Regions from separate parts of the Pseudolabrys sp. FHR47 genome, predicted to be linked through region 2. Evidence: predicted binding sites of a transcription regulator. Region 2 holds the regulator's gene; each other region holds the start of a gene.
The links. Region 2 encodes HrcA, which represses chaperone genes, less so after heat shock. Its sites were predicted from a motif close to GTTAGCACTCNCNNNNNGNGAGTGCTAAC; they were not measured.
Positions count from the first base shown of each region.

Region 1: a site for HrcA is predicted at 4,716-4,744, ahead of E8Q40_RS08950 (co-chaperone GroES). Genes of this name have one in related genera too.
Region 3: a site for HrcA is predicted at 3,023-3,051, ahead of groES (co-chaperone GroES). Genes of this name have one in related genera too.

Region 1 covers NZ_CP039740.1:1,816,728-1,823,834, forward strand. Annotated here, with positions in the region: gene E8Q40_RS08930 (sulfate/molybdate ABC transporter ATP-binding protein) at 1-580, shown strand, start outside; gene E8Q40_RS08935 (DUF72 domain-containing protein) at 585-1,379, opposite strand; gene E8Q40_RS08940 (Crp/Fnr family transcriptional regulator) at 1,627-2,307, opposite strand; gene groL (chaperonin GroEL) at 2,496-4,139, opposite strand; gene E8Q40_RS08950 (co-chaperone GroES) at 4,282-4,596, opposite strand; gene E8Q40_RS08955 (usg protein) at 5,001-5,279, shown strand; gene E8Q40_RS08960 (MFS transporter) at 6,259-7,107, shown strand, end outside.
Region 2 covers NZ_CP039740.1:258,352-265,458, reverse strand. Annotated here, with positions in the region: gene E8Q40_RS01285 (hypothetical protein) at 1-94, shown strand, start outside; gene E8Q40_RS01280 (carbohydrate porin) at 100-1,491, opposite strand; gene E8Q40_RS01275 (cytochrome c peroxidase) at 1,534-2,895, opposite strand; gene E8Q40_RS01270 (EfeM/EfeO family lipoprotein) at 2,925-3,746, opposite strand; gene grpE (nucleotide exchange factor GrpE) at 3,964-4,608, opposite strand; gene hrcA (heat-inducible transcriptional repressor HrcA) at 4,724-5,818, opposite strand; gene E8Q40_RS01255 (hypothetical protein) at 5,955-6,395, shown strand; gene E8Q40_RS01250 (TolC family protein) at 6,461-7,107, shown strand, end outside.
Region 3 covers NZ_CP039740.1:1,342,249-1,349,355, forward strand. Annotated here, with positions in the region: gene E8Q40_RS06675 (dienelactone hydrolase family protein) at 1-180, opposite strand, end outside; gene E8Q40_RS06680 (META domain-containing protein) at 404-853, shown strand; gene groL (chaperonin GroEL) at 933-2,573, opposite strand; gene groES (co-chaperone GroES) at 2,610-2,906, opposite strand; gene E8Q40_RS06695 (hypothetical protein) at 3,220-3,816, shown strand; gene E8Q40_RS06705 (MFS transporter) at 3,952-5,151, shown strand; gene E8Q40_RS06710 (protein phosphatase CheZ) at 5,155-5,790, opposite strand; gene E8Q40_RS06715 (L,D-transpeptidase) at 6,044-6,898, shown strand; gene E8Q40_RS06720 (DUF2076 domain-containing protein) at 6,965-7,107, opposite strand, start outside.

The DNA of each region.
Region 1 (7,107 bases), 1.6 Mb from region 2:
GCCACGCGTGCTGCTGCTCGATGAGCCGTTCGGCGCGCTCGATGCCAAGGTACGGCGCGAACTGCGTCACTGGCTGCGCGAGTTGCACGATAAGACTGGGCATACGACGGTGTTCGTCACCCACGATCAGGAGGAGGCACTGGAGCTCGCCGACCGCGTCGTGGTGATGAGCCAGGGCCGTATCGAGCAGGTCGGCACGGCGGACGAGATTTACGACCGCCCCAATTCGCCTTTCGTATTCTCCTTCATCGGCGAGACAAGCGAATTGCCGGTGACCGTGGAAGGCGGCAAGGTGCTGTTCGAAGGCCATCTGCTCGATCTGCCGCCGAGCGAGGTGCCGAACGGTCCAGGTTGGCTGTTCCTGCGCCCGAACGGCGTCAACCTAGTACCGGATGGCCCAGGAGCGATCGTCGGCACGATCGTGTCGGTTCACCGCAGCGGCGGATTGCGTCGCGCCGAATTGCTGGTCGGGAAAGGCGGACACAAGATCGAAGTCGAGTTACCGCTCGACACGCCGTTCGACAATACGAGCCGCGTCCCCATTCTGCCGCGGTACTGGCAGGTCTTTCCTGCCGGCTGAGTTGTCAGCTTTTCAGTCGCTCGATCAGCGCCATCGCTGCGGCCGGTGCCTTCACCTTGGCTTCATGGATGAAGTAGATGAAGGCATCGCGTGGCTTTTTCGGCGCGGATTTCTTGTCGACGCGCGGCAGGTCGGCTGGGTCGCCGCCTTTAACCCAGACCCTGGCGCGATCGGCCCATTGGTCGAGCGCCTTGGGCGGGTAGCCGGCCTTGAGCTTTTCATCGCCTTTCTGCAGCCGGGCATAGACGAAGTCGGCGGTGATGTCGGCGATCTCGGTATAGGTCTCGTGCTCGGCGTAGCAGATGGCGACGCCTTTCTTGCGCGCCAGCGCGATGAACTCCGGCGATTTGAAAGTGTCGTTGCGCACCTCGACGACATGGCGCAGCGCACGACCGTCGAACTTGTCCGGCAGCAGATCGAGGAAGGAGCCGAAATCGGCGGCGTCGAATTTCTTGTGCGGCGCGAACTGCCAGAGCAGGGGACCGAGCTTGGGGCCGAGCTCGGTGATGCCGGAGTCGAGAAACCGTTTGATCGAGTCGCCGGCTTCCGCCAGCACGCGACGATTGACCGCATAGCGCGGCCCTTTCAGCGAAAACACGAACCCGTCCGGCACTTCTGAGGCCCATTTGGCGAAACTGGCCGGCTTCATTGTCGAATAGAAGGTGCCGTTGACCTCGATCGAGGTCAGATGTTGCCCCGCATATTCGAGTTCGCGCGCATGCGGCAGGCCTTTGGGATAGAAAACGCCGCGCCACGGCTCGTAGGTCCAGCCGCCGACACCGACGTAAGCCTTTGCCATGTAAGGTTTCATTAAGGTTTTCGTCACGTTATCTACACAATCGGGGTCTATAGAATAGGGCAAGCGGCGCCGGATTGCTCAAGCGATCTGCGCCCAGACGGCCACGATAAGATCGACGACGGCGGATGTACCCGCGTTTGATCTTCTCCGTGGTCGTTTTCGTTTTTGAGTGCGCATCGGTCATGTGTCGCAGGCTACTGCGTCCGCCGATCCCGTCCACCCGATTTCTCCTCTTTGAAGCCACGTCTTACGCCGAGGTCGTGGAACCGAGCCGCGCATTGGCGGCGCGTAGCGCCGCGTTTTCTTCCTCCAGCGACTTGATGGTGTGGAACAGCCGCGCGGTCGACAGTTGCAGGAAGTAGAAGCCGAAGGTCGGGTTCTGGAAATAAAGCTGCATCACGTGATCGTAGGAGACGGCCAAAGTCTCGCCGGTCTCGATACATTCGATGGTGGCCGTGCGGGCCTTGCCGGGTTCGAGCAGGCCGAGCTCGCCGATGATGCCGCCAGCGCCGATGTCGATGCCGCGTTCGACTACACGGAACCGCCCCGACATGATGAAGTGCAGTTCGCTTGCGGGATCGCCCTTCTGAAACAAGGTCGTTCCGGCATCGAAGTGACGCTTGGTCGTGAACGGCTTGAGCCAATCCAGCGATAGATCGCCATTGGCGGCGTCGTTGACCTGACGGATCAGGCGCTTCATCTGCCAGAAGCGCAGGGCGTTGATCGGGAACAGGATGATGTTGAGGATCAGTGTCGGATAGATCGCGGCCAGCGTCGACCACAGGATGAACAGGCAATTGGTCGTCATCGCCACGACGCGCAGCGGGATCATCGTCTTCATCATGTAGCCGATGATGTTGAGGATGACGGCCGCGGCCGATACGAGCATGACAAAGTCGATGTCGTTCAGCGACGTAGGAAAGTGCATTGCCAGGTTTTCCGAGGGCGATTGTGACAGTGATGCGACAGCGGGCAAATGGAGAGTCGTCAGCCTAGCGGATGTGACGTGGCCCGCAATTGCCGCGGCGTGAATTTCCGACGGCGGCACAGGGTTCCAAAGAGAAAAGGCCCGGGATTTCTCCCGGGCCTTCGTTTTTGTGTCGCGTGACGCGGACCTTAGAAGTCCATGCCACCCATGCCGCCCGGCATGCCGGCCGGAGCGCCACCGGCGCCCTTCTTCGGCGGCAGTTCGGCAACCATCGCCTCAGTGGTGATCAGCAGGCCCGCGACCGACGCCGCGTCCTGGATCGCGCAGCGCACGACCTTCGTCGGGTCGATGATGCCCTTGGTGAGCATGTTGCCGTATTCCGCGTTCTGGGCGTCGAAGCCGTAGGAATACTGATCCTTCTCGAGGATCTTGCCGACGATGACCGAACCGTCCTCGCCCGCGTTGAGGGCGATCTGGCGGGCCGGGGCCTGGATCGCCTTGCGGACGATCTCGACACCGTGCTTCTGGTCTTCGTTCTGGGTCTTGATCTTCTTGAGGGCCTCGACCGAACGCAGCAGCGCGACGCCGCCGCCCGGCACGATGCCTTCCTCGACCGCGGCGCGGGTCGCATGCATCGCGTCATCGACGCGATCCTTGCGCTCCTTCACCTCGACCTCGGTCGCGCCGCCGACGCGGATCACCGCGACGCCGCCGGCGAGCTTGGCCAGACGCTCCTGCAGCTTCTCGCGGTCGTAGTCCGAGGTGGTTTCCTCGATCTGCGCCTTGATCTGCTGAACGCGCGCCTCGATGTCGGCCTTCTTGCCGGCGCCGTTGACGATCGTGGTGTTCTCCTTGTCGATCGACACCTTCTTGGCGCGGCCGAGCATGTTGATCGTCACGTTCTCGAGCTTGATGCCGAGGTCTTCCGAGATCGCCTGGCCGCCGGTCAGGATCGCGATGTCCTGCAGCATGGCCTTGCGGCGATCGCCGAAGCCCGGCGCCTTGACGGCCGCGACCTTGAGGCCGCCGCGCAGCTTGTTGACGACGAGGGTGGCGAGGGCTTCGCCTTCGATGTCCTCGGCAACGATGAGCAGCGGCTTGCCGGTCTGCACCACGGCTTCGAGCAGCGGCAGCAGTTCCTGCAGGCCCGACAGCTTCTTTTCGTAGATCAGGATGTAGGGGTCGTCCATTTCAACGCGCATCTTGTCGGCGTTGGTGACGAAGTAGGGCGAGATGTAGCCGCGGTCGAACTGCATGCCTTCGACGACGTCGAGTTCGGTGTCGAGGGACTTGGCTTCCTCAACGGTGATGACGCCTTCGTTGCCGACCTTCTTCATCGCTTCGGCAAGGAACTTGCCGATTTCGCTGTCGCCGTTGGCCGAGATGGTGCCGACCTGGGCGATTTCCTCGTTCGATGTGACCTTCTTGGAGTTGGCCTTGAGGTGTTCGACGATGGCTTCGACGGCGAGGTCGACGCCGCGCTTCAAATCCATCGGGTTCATGCCGGCGGCAACCGCCTTCGAACCTTCCTTGACGATCGCCTGGGCGAGGACGGTCGCGGTGGTGGTGCCGTCGCCGGCGAGATCATTGGTCTTCGAGGCGACCTCGCGGACCATCTGCGCGCCCATGTTCTCGAACTTGTCCTCGAGCTCGATCTCCTTGGCGACGGTGACGCCGTCCTTGGTGATGCGCGGGGCGCCGAACGACTTGTCGATCACGACGTTGCGGCCCTTCGGACCGAGCGTGACCTTCACGGCGTTGGCGAGGATATCGACGCCGCGCAGCATGCGGTCGCGCGCGTCGACGGAGAATTTGACGTCTTTGGCAGCCATTGTTTGATCCTCTGTTTCCTAGACCCTCATCCTGAGGAGCGGCTTTAGCCGCGTCGCGAAGGATGAGGCCGATGAGTTCATTGCTCCCGTCCTTCGAGACGCCTGCCTGCGGCAGGCTCCTCAGGACGAGGGTTGTCCCTGCTTAGGCGGCCTTCTTCTTGGCCGCGACGCCCTCGAGGACGCCCATGATGTCGGACTCTTTCATGATCAGGAGATCCTGACCGTCGATCTTGACCTCGGTGCCCGACCACTTGCCGAACAGCACGATGTCGCCGACCTTGACGTCGATCGGGGTGAGCTTGCCGCTTTCGTCGCGGCCGCCCGGGCCGACGGCGATGACTTCGCCCTGGCTCGGCTTTTCCTGCGCGCTATCGGGGATGATGATGCCGCCGGCGGTCTTCTGCTCGGCGTCGATGCGCTTGACGACGACACGGTCGTGAAGCGGGCGGAACTTCATGGCAAACCTCCTAAGACTGAGTTTTTTGACGTTCCCGGTGTCGGGACATGGTCCCCTCCGACACCTCGCAACCGAGATGGGAGAAGCATTTTGGGCCCGCAAGAGGGCTTCGGAAATTTTTTAGCACTCATTTGATGGGAGTGCCAACAATTCCGCCAAGGCCCTGAAATTCAATGGTTAACAGCAGGGGTGGGTAGGGTGAGGCGGGTCGGGATGCGCATTGCGGGGAGGTGCCGCTGGAGCCACGACAGCTTTCGGGAAACGGCCGGGGCAGGGCGTTGTTAGCAGGTTGCGGCGTCTGCTGCTAACGCATTGATTTTAAACAGTTTGTTCATCAATTCGGCTTGCAATGAACCGTGCCGGGACTGGAAAATTATCGTCCGCTTGCTGCAATGGAGGACGGAATGGGTTCGACGGTTTCGAGTGACTTTGTCAGGCAGGTCGAGGGCTACGGGCTGACCACGGCGCACATCCTTTACCGCCGCCCCGATCATCGCTGGTTGCTGCAATCCTATGTCTGGCAGGCCTACGACCTGTTTCCCAAGTTTCCCGAGCTGCAGCGGTTTCTCGATTTCTGGCAGGCGAAGCTCGAGGGGCCGCTACACTCCGTCCAGGTCGCGCACTGCAAGCTGATCAAGCCGGCGGAGATGCGCAGCGTGAACGGCGAGTTCGTGCTGCATTAACTTGGTCATTCCGGGGCGCGGCCTCTTAAGGCCGCGAGCCCGGAATCCATATCCCCAGTGCTGCGGCTTATGGATTCCGGGTTCGCTCGCTTTGCTCGTGCTCCGGAATGACGGACGTGATTCATCGCCCGCGTTCTTTGATCGGCCCCGGGCAGGCCGCATTTCCTGTCTCCCCGGATTTCGCTTTCGCTCATCCGGGCTACACGCTCTCGATAGAACGAGGGCGCGCGGAACGCCGGGGCTCGAACAGCCCCGCAGCCTCGTGTGAGTGTGAGTTAGATTCACACGAGTTAGTCACCACGGAATTGCCGAGCCTCCGGCGTTCCGCGCGCGGTGTTTCTTAGGTTTGCTCCGCATGGCCCCCGGTGGACTCACGACCTTTCAGGCGAGCCCTTCTTACGTCGGGGCAGCCTATCCACCGCTGTGGGATTTCTTCAGGACGTGAGGCAACCTCCCGTCACCCCACGCCCAGTTACACTCCCCGTTGCGCGCGGTTTAGCGCGCCAGGACCGATGCGGCTTGGACCGCCGGGAGGGGAAACTGCGCCGCATCTCCGACGCCCCAACCCGGCCACCGCTCCCCGCCCCAGCATCTGAAGATGCTGTACAGACACCCCTCGCTAGATGGGGCGGGATGGATGGGAATATAGGGCTAGGCTGGCGACAGAGTCAATAGTCCTAGGAATATTATTTTAAGCACCTGTCGCCCCCGCGAAGGCGGGGGCCCATAGCCACAGCGCCATCGAGAGGTCAGGGCGTATGGGTCCCCGCCTTCGCGGGGACGACGTCACCGCGATCTCGCTTCCTCTCCCTCAAGGGGAGAGGGGAAGCGAGAGCGTGCGGCGAGGCATTAGCAGTACTTCCATCACCAACCGTTATCGACGCCATTCACAAATGTGCGTCCGCCATGTGCCAATCAGGCTTGTCCGAACCCGCGCCCATTGCCATGTCACGTGTCCCGCCATCGAGCCCAGCGCGCCATGCCCGTCAACGATCAACTCTCTCGCTACGGGCTGCTGCTCGGCAATTTCGCGACGGGCCTGTCGGTGCTGGCGCCGGCCGGCATGCTGGCGATCCTCGCCGACGGTCTCAATGTCGGCATCCGCGACGCCGGCTTGCTGGTGACCTTCGGCGCTATCGTCCTGTGCATCGGCTCGCCGGTGGTGGCCTGGCTGACGACGCGCATCGACCGGCGCACGCTCCTCGTGACAACGCTGGCAGTGATGGCGGCGGGGCAGGCGGCCATGGCGCTGGCGCCCAACTACGGCACCGTGCTGGCGCTGCGTCTGGCGATGCTGGCGGTCGCCGCCGTGTTCACGCCGCAAGCGGCGAGTGCGATCGGCCTGATGGTGTCCGACCGCGCCCGTCCCGGTGCGATCACCTTCATCTTTCTCGGCTGGTCCCTGGCGGTGGCCGCCGGCCTGCCGCTCATCACTTTGATCGCGGCTTATGCCGGATGGCGCGGGGCTTTCGCGTTCTCGGCTTTCGCGTCGCTGGTGCCGTGCATCATGCTGGCCATCGCATTGCCACGGCGGCTGATCGGACCGCCACTGTCGCTTGGCAGCTTCGTGCTGCTGATGCGCAACGCCAAGATTCCGATGCTGCTCACGATCACCATCCTGTTCATCGGCGGCCAGTTCATGGTCTTCGTTTATCTCGGGCCGCTGCTCAGCCAACTCGCCGGCGCCAGCCACGGGACCATCGGCATGATCTTCGCGCTGTATGGCGTGATGGGTTTCGTCGGCAATATTGTCGCAACGCGGATCGTCGGCCGGCTCGGCGGCTGGAAAACGTCGGTGATATTCCTGAGCTGCAATCTTCTCGGACTT
Region 2 (7,107 bases):
CCTGCGCATCGTCGGCGTCGCCTCGGAGGCGCAGTGGGACGGCGTGTTCAACCGCTTCCGCGCAATTCGCGACAGCGTCGAGCCGAGGGGCTGACCCCGTCAAAACTTGATCGTTGAGCGCAATCCGGCAACGAACGCGTTCTTAATCGCGGCACCGGAGGGATCGTTTGAATTTGCGACATTGCCGCCGGGATGCACGATGTATTGCAGGTCCGGCTGCAGCGTCCACCACGGCGCCAGCTGCGCCGCGTAACTCACCTCGAACACCACTTCCTCGCTGCGCACCACCGCATTGCCGGCATCGATATCGGCAGCAACTGCGTCCTTGCTCACCTTGGCGTAGGCAACGCCGAAGGTCAGCGTATCGTCGGGGCGGCCGCGGAACGGCCCTTTCAGGCCGACACCGCCATCGACGTAATAGGAAATCAGGTTGCGATCCGACGGCGAGAAGCCGCCGCGCACGAACAGGCTCAGCGCGCGTTCGCTGGTCTGCAGCACCGTCTGGTCGATGACGCCGTAAACGCCCCAGTTGCCCTTGTGGTTGAGCGCGCCGGTGGAGGCCGGATCGCTCAACAATACGCGCGAGCCGGTGGCATCGACGCCGAAGCGCTGATCGGCAAACCTGTTATTGCTCGAGTACCATCCGCCGATTTTATAAACAGCCGGCAGACCGGTCGCGGCTTTGCCCTGGTTCACCGCATATTGCAGTTCGCCCATCCACAGCACGCCGCCGACGAGACCGAAATTCAAACCGTGCTCATTGCACTCCTGCGCGCTGACCGTGCAGTTGTTCTTGCCGGCCGGATCGCCGGCGAACACGGCGGTGAGCAGCGTGAGATTATCGGTCAATGTCGTCGCCAGCCGCACGCCCGGCGCGGCGAGCGGATAGGCCGGACCGCCATTGGTGATATCGGAAGCCAGAAGTCCGGCCCAGCCGAAAGTGCCGTTGATCAGGCCGCCCGCGGTCGGGCTGGTGATGAATTCGTCATCGGCGGCGAGCTGGCCGATGCGCAGCGAGAAGCGCTCGGCAAAGCTCTGCTCGTACCAGGCCGTGAACAGACGGGTCGTTGGCAAAGCGTCGATGTTGCTTGGGTCGGCGATCGAACCGACATTGGCGACCGCGTTCCGGCCGCCGTCATGGATCTGGTAAAGCTTGAAATGGGTCTTGGCGCCGGCGAGACCAATCAGCTTCTGTAGATCGGTGTCGACCGAAAATTCGAGGCGGCCTTCATAGCTTGTGGTGCGATTGATGCCGCCCGACATGACGCCGAGCACTTCGCCGATATAGATCAGCGTAATTTCAATGCCGTAGTTTTCCTTGAGGGCCGCGCGGGTGCCGCCCCAGTCGCCGGTCAGCGTCTCACGCTCCCAGATCGACGGCACGGATTTCGTCTTGTCGACAGCGAAGGCGCCGCCGGAGATCGTCAGGGTCAGCGCGGTGGCAACGGCAATCGCCGCAAGAAAGCGGCGCGATTTCGTATTGACCGACACAGAACCCCCAAGCCTCGGCGGCATGAAGGTACTTGAATCGTTCTATTTCGCCAATTCGGCAAGCCGGCGCAGTGCTGAGAAATGGCGATCATGCACCGCGGGGTTGTACAGCGACCAGGGTTCGGCGGCCGTGAGGTACGGCGTCACTGCGGCGACCGTCTGTTTGTACTCGGCGTAAATGCGCAATGCTTCCGGGAAATCGTCCGCCTGCGCCGCCATGGCGATGCGCCGCAAGGTCAGGACCATATCGCGGACCGCGGCACGCGCCTTCAGGCGCTCGGGCAGACCGCCCTCGACGCTGGTGTCCTTCTGGTCGGTGAATTTCTCGGCGACTTCACGCCATTCGGCCCCGACCGAGTCCACGGTCAGGGCGACGATTTCGATGTCGCGCGCCGAAATGGCGACATTGAGCACGCTGGCAAATTCGGTGAGTTCGTCGATCTCGGCTTGTACCGTGTTCGGTGTGAACGGCCGATCGGCATCGCCGACGGTGTCGAGATAGGCGACGAGATCCTCGCGCTCGGTCGGGCTCAAGCCGAGATCGAAGTGCTGGTCGAAATGCGCCACCACCTCGCTCAGCGAATCGTAGCGGCCGTCATGGAAGTACGGCGCATTGAATTTGGCGTTGAGCAGAGTCTTGGTCTTGAAGAAGCCGCCTGACCCGACATCGTGAACTTTGCGATCGACGAAGGCGGCATTGGCGATGTGACAGGTGGCGCAGCTCATGGTCACGTCGTGACGGAACGGCTTGTTGAATACCGTCTCGCCGCGCCGCGCGGCATCAGGCGCCTTCGCGGTCAGCTTGCCGTCGGACGTGATCTTGCCGTTCGGCAGGAAACTGATCTCGTTGACGTAAGTCACCAGCGCATCGAGCACCTGGCCCGAGGGCTCTGCGCCGGCGAATTCATTGACGATGACATTGCGGATGAATTCGCGCAGCGAAGCGATACGGCCATCATGACCGTAGGGGGCGAGATATTTGTCGCCGCGCAGGCTCGGCACCGTCACCGGGTCGAAGATGCCGTTGTCGGCCTTGGGATTGAAGAAGGGCCCCGACGTGTCGAACGTGCCCGGCTTGGTCGAATGACCGGGCACGAACAGTTTCGCATTGCTGGCGCCCTGCTGATGGCAGGAATTGCAGCTCATGCCGGCGTCGCGCGCCTTGCCGCCGAAAATGGCGGAGGACGAGAACAGCATGTCGCCGAGATTGAACAGATAAGAGCGCTTGCCGCCGGCAGCTTCCATCGAGAACAGTTCGGTCGGCTGGTCGAGCAATTCCGCGTTCAATTCGCTGCCGACCGGCAAGGTGGCGTCCTTGCTGATCACGGGCGTCGCGCCGGCCGGTACCGCCGCAACCAACGTTGCGACGATGGCTATCGACAGGATCGCTTGTTGCGCCTTCATTGCACCGCTCCGACTTCCGATGGGGTCGCTTAGTCTTTCTTCACGTCGTCCTCGTCGCCGACCTTGAACGGCTTGAGGCCGAGCTTGGGCGCCGCGGTGAGCATCAACGCAGCCAGTTCTTCACCGGCGATGTGGACCTTCTTGGCCTCCATGCTCTTGATGTCGGCGACACCGACCAGCTTTTTCAGGTTTTGCGTGCGCTCATCGATGATGCCGGCGAGCTTGGCATCCTTTTTCTTCAGCGTGTCGGCAAACACGGTGTTCCAGGCAAACTCGATGCCGGCGACGTTCTCCTGCATGTCGATGATCGAGGTCGCGGCATAAGGCGATTCGCCGCCGCCCGACTTCTCCTCGCCAACCTCATAGGCAAGGTTCGCCGTGCCCTCGAGCAACTTCTGCGGCGCGAAGGCGAAGGCCGGCGCCTTCACCCGCTTCTCGAACTTGTCCATGTTGGCGATGAGATCGGCGATCGGCTTGTCGAGACCGTCGGTCTTGCCCGCCGAGAACAGCACGACTTCGATGGCGTGATAGCCGGTCTTGCCGTCCGGCCAGGCGTCGACGAGCTTGTCGAGATCGCCGAAGTAAATCGACGTCACCGGCTCCATCGCCTCCCAGCCCTTGCGAGACTTGATCCAGGCCGCCTGCGCCGCCTTGAGGTCGCCGGCCTTCGCCGCAGTCTGCATTTCCCTGGCGCCGGCAATGGCCGCGTCGATGTGCGCGACGATGTAAGGCTTATAGGCCTTGATGCCGTCCGGCATCGTTGCGGCATGGGCCGGTGCAAAGATCGCGGTGGCGACCAGGATGGCGTAGCCGAGCTTCGCAAGACGGGCGGTGACGCCGGTGATGGGCATAGGAGCAGCTCCTGTCGCGATGAATGCCGCGCGGACTGTGATCCCCTCGCCGGAGCCGGGTCAACAAGAAAAACATTACAAATCAGATACTTAGAACGAATCTAAACTAGCGACAATATGTCGCAGATCGGACTTTTGTAAAAACAACGGCTTAGCGCGTGCCGGTTATGCGCGGCGCGCGGTCATGGCGGTCATCCTCTGACGGAAGAAGCCGACCTTACTTGCCGGCGCCGCTCGGCTGCGAAGTGTCGCTTGCCGGCGCCGGCTTCGGCGCAGCCTTGGACACGCCGACCAGTGCCGGGCGCAGCACGCGCTCACCGATTGTGTAGCCGGACTGGATCACCTGCGCGACATGACCGGGGGGCACGTCTGCGGTCGGCACTTCGAACATCGCCTGATGTTTATTCGGATCGAACTTCTCGCCCTGCGGCGTGAACTGCTTGACGTTGTACTTCTCCAGCGACTTGAGCAGCTCACGCTCGGTGAGCTCGACGCCTTCGAGAACGCTCTTCACCGCCGCATCAGCAGCGTCGCGGGCTTCCTGGGTCAGCGTCGACAGCGCACGATTGATGTTGTCGGCGACGTTGAGAACGTCGCGGGCGAAACCGGTAATGCCATAGGTACGCGCGTCGGCGACTTCGCGCTCGGTGCGGCGGCGCAGGTTCTCCATCTCCGCCAGCGTGCGCAGCAGCTTGTCCTTGTACTCGGCGGCTTCGCGCTGCGCGGCCACGAGCGGATCGGTCTGTCCGTCGTCCGGGTCGTCCGGCATCACATAGGGCTTCGGATTGGCAGCGTTCGGCGTTTGCTGCGCCGTGGCGTCCGACTTGTCGTTCTCGGCCTTACGCGCGGTCGGGTCCGTCATCGTTATCGATCCAATTCATACTGATGGGGAGATTTGCCCCGGATATCAGGCGTGCAGCCTCAAAAATCAAGCTTTTCGGCCCCGAACCGGGGAAAAATCCTTAAAGTCCGCGTATTTAGTGACCGGCGCCGGACAAGAGCCGGCTCACCACCCGGGCCGTGTAATCGACCATCGGGATGATGCGGGCGTAGTTGAGCCGCGTCGGTCCGATGACACCGATAACGCCCACAATACGCCCTGCACTATCGCGGTAGGGCGCGACGATGGTCGAGGAACCGGACAGCGAAAACAGCTTGTTTTCCGAACCTATGAAAATGCGCACGCCGTCGCCGCCCTCGGCGCGGCCGAGCAGATCGATGACGCCGCGCTGTGTCTCCAGCGCATCGAACAGCGAGCGCACGCGTTCGAGGTCTTCCAGCGCATGCAGGTCCTCGAGCAGATTGGCATGCCCACGCACGATGAGCTGGCGCGCGTCGGTCTCGCCGCCCGACCAGCTGGCGAGGCCCGCCGCGATGATCTTCTGCGTCAATTGATCGAGCTCGGCCTGACCTTGCGCCAGGGTCGCCTCGATCTCGGCGCGCAGGTCCGACAAGGTCTTGCCGCGGATATGCGCGTTGAGGAAATTCGCCGCTTCGATCAGCGCCGATGTCGGCAGGCCGGCGGGCACGTTGAGCACGCGGTTTTCCACCTGCCCGTCCTCGCCGACCAGCACGGCGAGCGCACGCTCCGGCTCAAGCCGCACGAACTCGATATGCTTGAGCCGTGCATTCGCCTTGGCGGTCAGCACGACGCCGGCCGAGCGCGTCAGGCCCGACAGCATTTGCGAGGCTTCGGTCAGCACCGCCTCGACCGATTTGCCGCTGCCGGCACCGACGACCTGCGCTTCAATGTTGCGGCGGTTCTCTTCGGTGAGGTCGCCGACCTGCATCAGTGCATCGACGAAGAAGCGCAGACCGAGTTCGGTCGGCAGCCGGCCGGCCGAGGTATGCGGGGCGAAGACGAGACCGAGGTGTTCCAGGTCCGACATCACATTGCGCACCGAGGCGGGCGACAAGGTGATCGGTAGGATGCGCGACAGGTTCCGCGAGCCCACCGGCTCGCCGGTGGTCAGGTAGCTCTCGACGATCGAGCGGAAAATCTCGCGCGAGCGCTCGTTCAGCGCGGCGAGGCTGACCTGCGAAGAGCCGATCGGGACGTCGTGGGAAGCCACTGGTCTAACTCCTTGCCCCAGAATTGACCATTAACATGCTTCTATTCAAGCTGGGCTTGCAGGATCGGGCACAACAATGCCATTTTCCCCCGGTAGTGAGCCACCGGTTCGGCTTCCACAGGACGGCATTCGACCCTTGTTCGCGCGGTTAACCAATCAGTGGCGGAAGCGGGCCGCGACCCTGGCGGTCGCGCTCTATGCCCTCACTTTGGTGGGGCCAACCGCCGCATTTGCCTTCAGCAGCAGCGCCGCGGCCGCCCATTGCTTGACTGTGATTGCCGATCACCATCGTTCTGTGACGCCCCAGAGCCATGACAAACATGACGGCCACGATCATGCGACAGCGGCGCATGAGGACGCGAATCAGGCCGCGTCGGCTTCTGGCAGCAACGATCAGACTGCACCCGCCGACTGCTGCGGCCTCTTCTGCGTATCAGCCGCCACCCCGACGGTTTTCGACGTTCTCGACGCACATTTATTTGCCCTGTCGCAAGTAGCGATGCCCACGGCCACGAGCTTGTTGGGCCACGATTCCGGCGGCATCGACCGGCCTCCACGGAACCTTTCCGCGATTTGACCTAGCCGTCGCGTGGCGTGACCCGCCACGCGCATGCTTCATCAATCGACGGATAAGGAATTCGAATGTCCGCCCCTACGTGTGTGCGGGCCACTGTCTTTAGACGGTGGTCGACGCTGTGGCGTCATAAGACGCAATTGCTCTCTTTTTCTGCCCTGCTGCTCTTGCCGGCCTGCGCGAGTTTCTCGCCCGACGGCGGCATGAGCGTAACGACTGACATCGCCGCGCGGCATTTGCGCAAGGATGTCGTCGCGATCCGCAACGACGAAGATGCCGACGCCGCGCGAGTCAAGGTCGACGACCTGCTCAAGCGAACCTTGAACGCGGATACGGCCGTGCAGATCGCCTTGTTCAACAATCGCGGCCTGCAGGCAGCCTATAATGAGCTCGGCATCGCCGAAGCCCAACGCGTCCAACAATCGCTGCCGCCCAACCCGTCCATCTCCATCTCGCGGCTCAGCGGCGCGGCGGAAATCGAGATCGAGCGCAAGATCGCCGCCAATATTCTCGCGCTTTTGACACTGCCGGCACGGGCGGAAATCGCCACCGAACGTTTCCATCGCGCGCAACTTGCCGCCGCGCTCGAAACGCTACGCGTCGCATCGGATGCACGAAAAGCGTTCTACCGTGCCGTGGCCGCGCGGCAGGCTGTCGGCTTGCTCGAGCAGTCAAGCGAAGCTTCTTCCACGACCGCCGAGCTTGCCAAGCGCAT
Region 3 (7,107 bases), 1.1 Mb from region 2:
GTCGGCGGCCACGATGGCGGCGCGGGCATAGTCGTTCTGCAACAGCGGGAGCATTGCCGTGGCGGCGGCAACCGAGCCCGCGATCGCGGTCAGCCGCTCTATGAAGGTGCGGCGATCGATAAGGCCGTGCGTAAAGCTGTCGTAAAGGTCGACGACCTTCTGATCGATGCGCGGTTCCATGAACGTCTCCCGGTTGCGGCTGGGTTTCATATTATGGCGCGCCTGCCGCGCCGGGATGCGCGAAAGCGCCGCAGCGTCGTCAAATATCCGTCATGCTGTGGGCAGCGGCGCGCGACGGGGCGATGCGCCATCAAGGCGTCTTGACCCTGCCGTGGCGAGGCTTCATGTCACCGGTATTCCAAAACCCGGCCGCGTCCGCGTCCCGGTCTGTCCGGAGCCGATTATGATGTTCATGCGCCCGTTTGCGCGGCGATCGATGATGGCGGCTGCCTTGTCTCTGCTGACCTTGGGTCTTGGCGGCGGCGCGGCGCTGGCCCAGCAATTTCCGTTTGACCAGGTGCTGGTGCTCGATGCTCCGCGTATCGGACAGGTGAAACGCGTGCCAGTGCTCACCATCGGCGCGGACGGCCGCACCACCGTCGATTTGTGGTGCAAGACCGTGCCGGCTTTGTTCGAGGTGAATGGTGCGGAAATCAGAGTCCAGACCGCGCCGCTGCCCGAGGCGTTGCCGCTCTATATGAGCACGGGGCAATGCAGCCCGGAGCGCATGCAGGCCGACATCGAGCTGCTCGATCAACTGACGCAAGCAAGCGAATGGCAGCGTCAGGGCGACCGCGTAATCCTGAGCGCGCCAGGGGGGACGCCGCTGCGCTTCAGGCTGTCAAGCCACTGACTCCGTCGTCGTAGCGGCGGCACAAACAAAAAGGCCCGGCTTTCGCCGGGCCTTTCATATTTGTCGTGAGGCAGGCGCCTTACATCATGCCGCCCATGCCACCCATGCCGCCGCCCGGCGGCATGGCCGGACCGGCTTCCTTCGGCAGCTCGGCGACCATGGCTTCGGTGGTCACCAGCAGGCCGGCCACCGAAGCGGCGTCCTGCAAGGCGGTGCGCACGACCTTGGCCGGGTCGACGATGCCCTTGGCGACCATGTCGACATACTCTTCGTTCTGCGCGTCGAAGCCGTAGGTCTCCGACTTCTCGTCGAGGATCTTGCCGACCACGATCGAGCCTTCGACGCCGGCATTTTCCGCGATCTGGCGGATCGGCGCTTCGAGGGCCTTGAGCACGATATTGATGCCGGCCTGGACGTCGGCGTTGTCGTTCGACAGACGGCCGACGGCCTTCTTGGCGCGCAGCAGCGCGGTGCCGCCGCCCGGCACGATGCCTTCCTGCACGGCAGCGCGCGTGGCGTTGAGCGCGTCCTCGACGCGGTCCTTCTTCTCCTTGACCTCGATCTCGGTCGCGCCGCCGACGCGGATCACGGCGACGCCGCCCGCGAGCTTGGCCAGACGCTCCTGCAACTTCTCACGGTCGTAGTCCGAGGTGGTCTCCTCGATCTGCGCCTTGATCTGCTGCACGCGCGCCTCGATCTCGGCCTTCTTGCCGGCGCCGTTGACGATCGTGGTCTTTTCCTTCTCGATCACGACCTTCTTGGCGCGGCCGAGCATGTTCACGGTAACGTTCTCGAGCTTGATGCCGAGGTCTTCCGAGATGAGCTGGCCGCCGGTGAGGATGGCGATGTCTTCCAGCATCGCCTTGCGACGGTCGCCGAAGCCCGGGGCCTTCACGGCCGCGACCTTGAGGCCGCCGCGCAGCTTGTTGACGACGAGCGTGGCGATAGCTTCGCCTTCGACGTCCTCGGCAATGATGATGAGCGGCTTGCCCGACTGCACCACAGCTTCGAGCACCGGCAGCATCGCCTGCAGGCCAGAGAGCTTCTTTTCGTGCAGGAGGATGTAAGCGTCCTCGAGCTCGGCGATCATCTTCTCGGCGTTGGTGACGAAGTAGGGCGAGATGTAGCCGCGATCGAACTGCATGCCTTCGACGATCTCGACTTCGGTCTCCATCGCCTTGGCTTCTTCAACCGTGATCACGCCTTCGTTGCCGACCTTCTGCATCGCCTGGGCGATCATCTTGCCGATCTGGACGTCGCCATTGGCCGAGATGGTGCCGACCTGGGCGACTTCGGCCGAGGACGAGACCTTCTTGGCGCGCTTTTCGATGTCCTTGATCACCGCGGCGGTGGCAAGGTCGATGCCGCGCTTGAGGTCCATCGGGTTCATGCCGGCGGCAACCGACTTGGCGCCTTCGCGCACGATCGCCTGCGCGAGCACGGTTGCGGTGGTGGTGCCGTCGCCGGCGAGATCGTTGGTCTTCGAGGCGACTTCGCGCAGCATCTGCGCGCCCATGTTCTCGAACTTGTCCTCGAGTTCGATCTCCTTGGCGACGGTGACGCCGTCCTTGGTGATGCGGGGCGCGCCGAACGACTTGTCGATCACGACGTTACGGCCCTTCGGACCGAGCGTGACCTTCACCGCGTTGGCGAGGATGTCGACGCCGCGCAGCATGCGGTCGCGCGCGTCGCCGGAGAATTTGACGTCTTTGGCAGCCATGTGAGTTTACTCCAATTGATTGGTGCTGGCGGGCGCTTAGCCGACGATGCCCATGATGTCGCTCTCCTTCATGATGAGGAGATCTTCACCGTCGATCTTCACTTCGGTGCCGGACCACTTGCCGAACAGCACGCGGTCGCCGGCCTTGATGTCGAGCGGGATGAGCTTGCCGGTCTCGTCGCGGCCGCCAGGGCCGACGGCGATCACTTCGCCTTCCGACGGCTTTTCCTGCGCGGTGTCGGGAATGATGATGCCGCCCTTGGTCTTCTCGGAGGCGGTGATGCGGCGCACGACGACGCGGTCGTGCAGGGGACGAAACTTGGTTTTGGCCATGGGGACTTTCCTGGGGCTTCTTCGTGGACTGGATCGCGACGGACGAGACGGGCTGAGCCCGGACTTCTAGCGCCGAAGTTCCGGCGCTATGACGGAAAATGCAGGGATCATAACCCCTTAGCACTCATGGAAAGAGAGTGCCAATTGCGCCAGCGGAGATATTGCCTTAAGGGTTGGGTGTCAAGCTGCGGTTGTTCCGCGAATGTGGCCGCATTCAGGGCACAAGTCGTGGGTACCGAGCGTTAAGGCTTTTGCTTGCACCGCCTGACAATGCCCCCCAATGTCGCACGCCTAACTGTTTCCAGGAGTCCCGATGAGCTTTGCTAGCCGCCAAGGTCTGCCCGGCGCCCGCCTGCGGACCGCTCTGGTTCTCGGTGTCATGGCGCTCGGGATCGCAGGCTGCTCGACGACGCCGTCGGCGCCGCCGGAGCCGCCGCCGCCGCCGGTCGTGCCGACCTTGCCGCCCGGCTTCCCGCCGCAGGACATCGTCGGAAGCTGGGGCCTTGCCGCCTATCACCGCGAGGAAGATCGCGTGCGCACCGAGGCAAACGCCGCGGGCCAGTGCAAACAGCCTTATGTCATCACCCTCGGCCCGACCGGCGGCGTCATGATGCATCTGGCCGACCAGTCGACGCCGACCGAGTTGCGCCTCAAGGGCGCGCCGGGCGGCAAGACCTTTATCGGCCCCGATGGCGATCCGCCGGGTAGCCAGCAGGATCGCGAGGTGGTGCAGTTCGATGGCCGCGTCCTCATCCTGCGCTGGATGGATCCCGAGGTTCAGGGCCGCTACGGCAACATGATCTATGTGCGGTGTGCGCCGGAAGGCGCCAAAAAGAAGCCGGCCGCCAAGCCGCGCAAGCCGGCGGCCAAGCCCAAGCCGGCTGCCGCGCCGAAGCCGGCGGCGCGCTAGTTAGTCAATCGCGCATATACTATCGTCGTCATGGCCGGGCTTGTCCCGGCCATCTCGCTTAGGAGGGCATGGTGCCCCACTTGTCGGGATGCCCGGGACAAGCCCGGGCATGACAGTATCTGGTACTGCGCGCTCATGACATTCTCCCACAACTTCCTCACCGGCCCCTGGCGCGCGGTGCCGGTGCTCGGCGTCACGCAAATCCTGGCGTGGGGCGGCATCTACTACACGCCGGTTCTGATCGTGCCGATGATCGCGCGCGAGCACGGCTGGTCGATGTCGTTCGCCATGGGCGGCTTTTCCTTCGCGTTGCTCGCCGCCGGATTGTCGGCGCCTTACATCGGCCGCGCCATTGATCGCTTTGGCGGCCATGTAGTGATGACGGCCGGCTCGCTTACTGGCGCGCTCGGCCTTGTTCTGATCACGATCGCCGAACATCGCGTCGCCTATGTCGCGGTGTGGATCCTGCTCGGCGTGGCATTGTCGGCGAGTCTCTACGACGCGGCCTTCTCCTCGCTCGGCCGCATCTTCGGCGCCGCGGCGCGCCGGCCAATCACGGCGCTCACTCTCGCTGGCGGTTTCGCCTCGACGGTCGGCTGGCCGGCAACGCATTATCTCACCGAGCTGGTCGGCTGGCGCGGCACCTATGTCATCTATGCCGCGCTGCTTGTCGTCATCGCCGCGCCGCTGCATGCGTTCCTCTTGCCGCGCCACCGGTTCGCAGTCGAGGCGCCGCCATCCGACGGCATCAAGGCGCCCGATAAAGTTCTGCCGGCGCGCGGCTGGCCGTTCATGCTCGTCGCCGGCGGCTTTGCGGTTTATGCCTTCGTGCCGTCGGGGCTCGCTGCGCACCTCCTGGCGATCTTCGCGCGCTCCGGTATCGACAGCGACACCGTGGTGTGGATCGGCGCGCTGTTCGGTCCCGCCCAGGTCGGCGCGCGCGTCATCGAATTCGCCTTCGGGCGCAACCTGCACCCGCTTTGGATCGCGCGCATTGCGCTGACGACCCTGTTCGCCGGCTTCGTCATGATTGCGGTCTTCGGCTTTTCGGCCCCGGCTGCGGCGGCCTTCGCCATCATCTTCGGCGGCTCGAACGGCCTCATCACCATCGCGCGGGGTGCGGTGCCGCTGGCGCTGTTCGGCGCCTCCGGTTACGGCCGGCTGATGGGCCGGCTCGCCTTTCCGTTCCTGCTGGTGCAGTCGGCAGCGCCGCTCGTCATGGCCGTGGTAATCGATGGCGCGTCGGACAAGGCGGCCCTTACTTTGGCCTGCGCCTTCGGCACGGCGGCGCTCGTCTGCTTTTATGTGATCAGGCGGCCGGACCGGACGGCGTAGCCGTCAGGCGAACATCCGGTCGATATCGCTCTGGGTGGCGTGGCCGGCATCGCCGGATAGTTTGGGACCGTTGAGAAGGTTGCTGCTCTTCGTCGGCGCATCCTGCGGCTCGGCGGCGGCATGGACACTGTCGCATCGCGCAAGGATGACCTCGAGCTGGCTTTCCACCGAGGCCAGCATACCAATCACCTTGCCAATGTGCTGGCCGGCGATGTCCTGGAAATTGCAGGCTTCGTAGATTTTGACGATCTGCTCCTGAATGTCCTGGGCGAGGCCGCGCTTGAAGTCGTCCGTGAGGCTGGCGGCGAGGGTGCGGGCGCTGTCGTCGGCGGCTTCGGCGGTGCCGAGAATGGTGTCGGTGGCACCGCGCATCGCCGCGACCGCCGCGCTCAGTTCGTCACCGGCACGGACCAGACGGCGTTCCTTCTCATCGCCGATCAGCGCGGAAAGCTCTCGTTTGTTGCGCGCGATCGAGTCCTGGATGACGGCAAGTTCGGCCTTGAGCCCGATCAGCGTTTCGACATTGTCGCTCGCCGACGATGTTGTCGCATGAGACGACGGATTGCGCATGGCAAGGCCGGCGCCCGGCTGCCGCCGCGGCGCGAGCATCGCCTCGATCCTGAACGCCTTGCGTTGCACTTTTTTCGCCCCGTCTGCCGTGTTCAGGTCTACCGCATGGTGAATTAACGCCGCGTTGCAACGCGACAATAAGATCAAACCGGAGCGGAGTTCAGAAACCAGCGGTTAACCAAGGCCGTCCGCATTTTACTCAAAATAAACGCTGGCGCGACGAAGTCCGCTCGCGACCGCGCGGCGCATGGTCCGATTTACCAATCAATGCTTGATTGGGAGTGTGAGCGGACGACGCTTGTCTTGTTGTGTGAGTTGCGTGATGCGTCAGCGTTCAATCATCTTCGTCGTGGCAGTGCTGGTCTGTGCCGGACCGGCGCATGCGCAATACTACGCGCAGCCGCAGCAGTATTATTACGCGCCGCCGGCGCAGGGCCGCGCCGCGCCGCGTGCGCAGATGCAGGCCGCGACGCCGCCGATGGTGGTGGTGGCGCAGCCGCAGCGCATGGAGCGCGATCTCGGCGGCGGCTTCATCGAGGCGATCTTCGGTGGCGGTGGCGGCAGCGACCGCATGCGCGGCTACGCACCATTGCCGCATGAGCAGCAGCGATATCAGCAGCAATACGCGGCGCCGCCGCAGGGTTATTACGGCCCACCGGGGCCGGCTCAGCAGGTCTACGCCAGCACCGGGCCGATCGTCGGTGAGCCGCTGCCGCCGCGCGACTATCCGATCAATCCGATCTACGAGAAGCAGGAAGTCGTCTACACCGGCAGCGAAGAGCCGGGCACGATCGTCATCGATACGCCGAACAAGTTTCTCTATCTGGTGCAGCCGGGCGGCCGCGCGCTGCGCTACGGCATCGGCGTCGGCCGGCCGGGCTTCACCTGGGCCGGTACGCATCTCGTTTCGGCGAAGAAGGAATGGCCGGACTGGACGCCGCCGAAGGAAATGCTGGAGCGTCAGCCCTATCTGCCGCGCCACATGGAGGGCGGGCCGAACAATCCGTTAGGCGCACGCGCGCTTTATCTGGGCTCGACATTGTATCGCATCCACGGCTCGAACGAACCGTGGACCATCGGGCAGAACGTGTCGTCGGGCTGCATCCGCATGCGCAACGCCGACGTCGAGGACCTTTATGAGCGCGTCAAGGTCGGCGCCAAGGTCAAGGTGATGTGAGCTGCGTTTTTCCGTTCGACGCGTTTTCTTAACGCGAACCGGCATCCACTTCGCTTGAAAACGCTTTCAAACGTCACCGTCGAAATCGCCGCCCATGTCATCGCCGAAATCTCCATTGTCGGCGGTGTCGTATTGATCGGCGTCGTCGAACAAGCCGGCACGCCGGTCGCTGCCGACATCGTTGACTCCGGCCTCGCGCGATAGGTCGC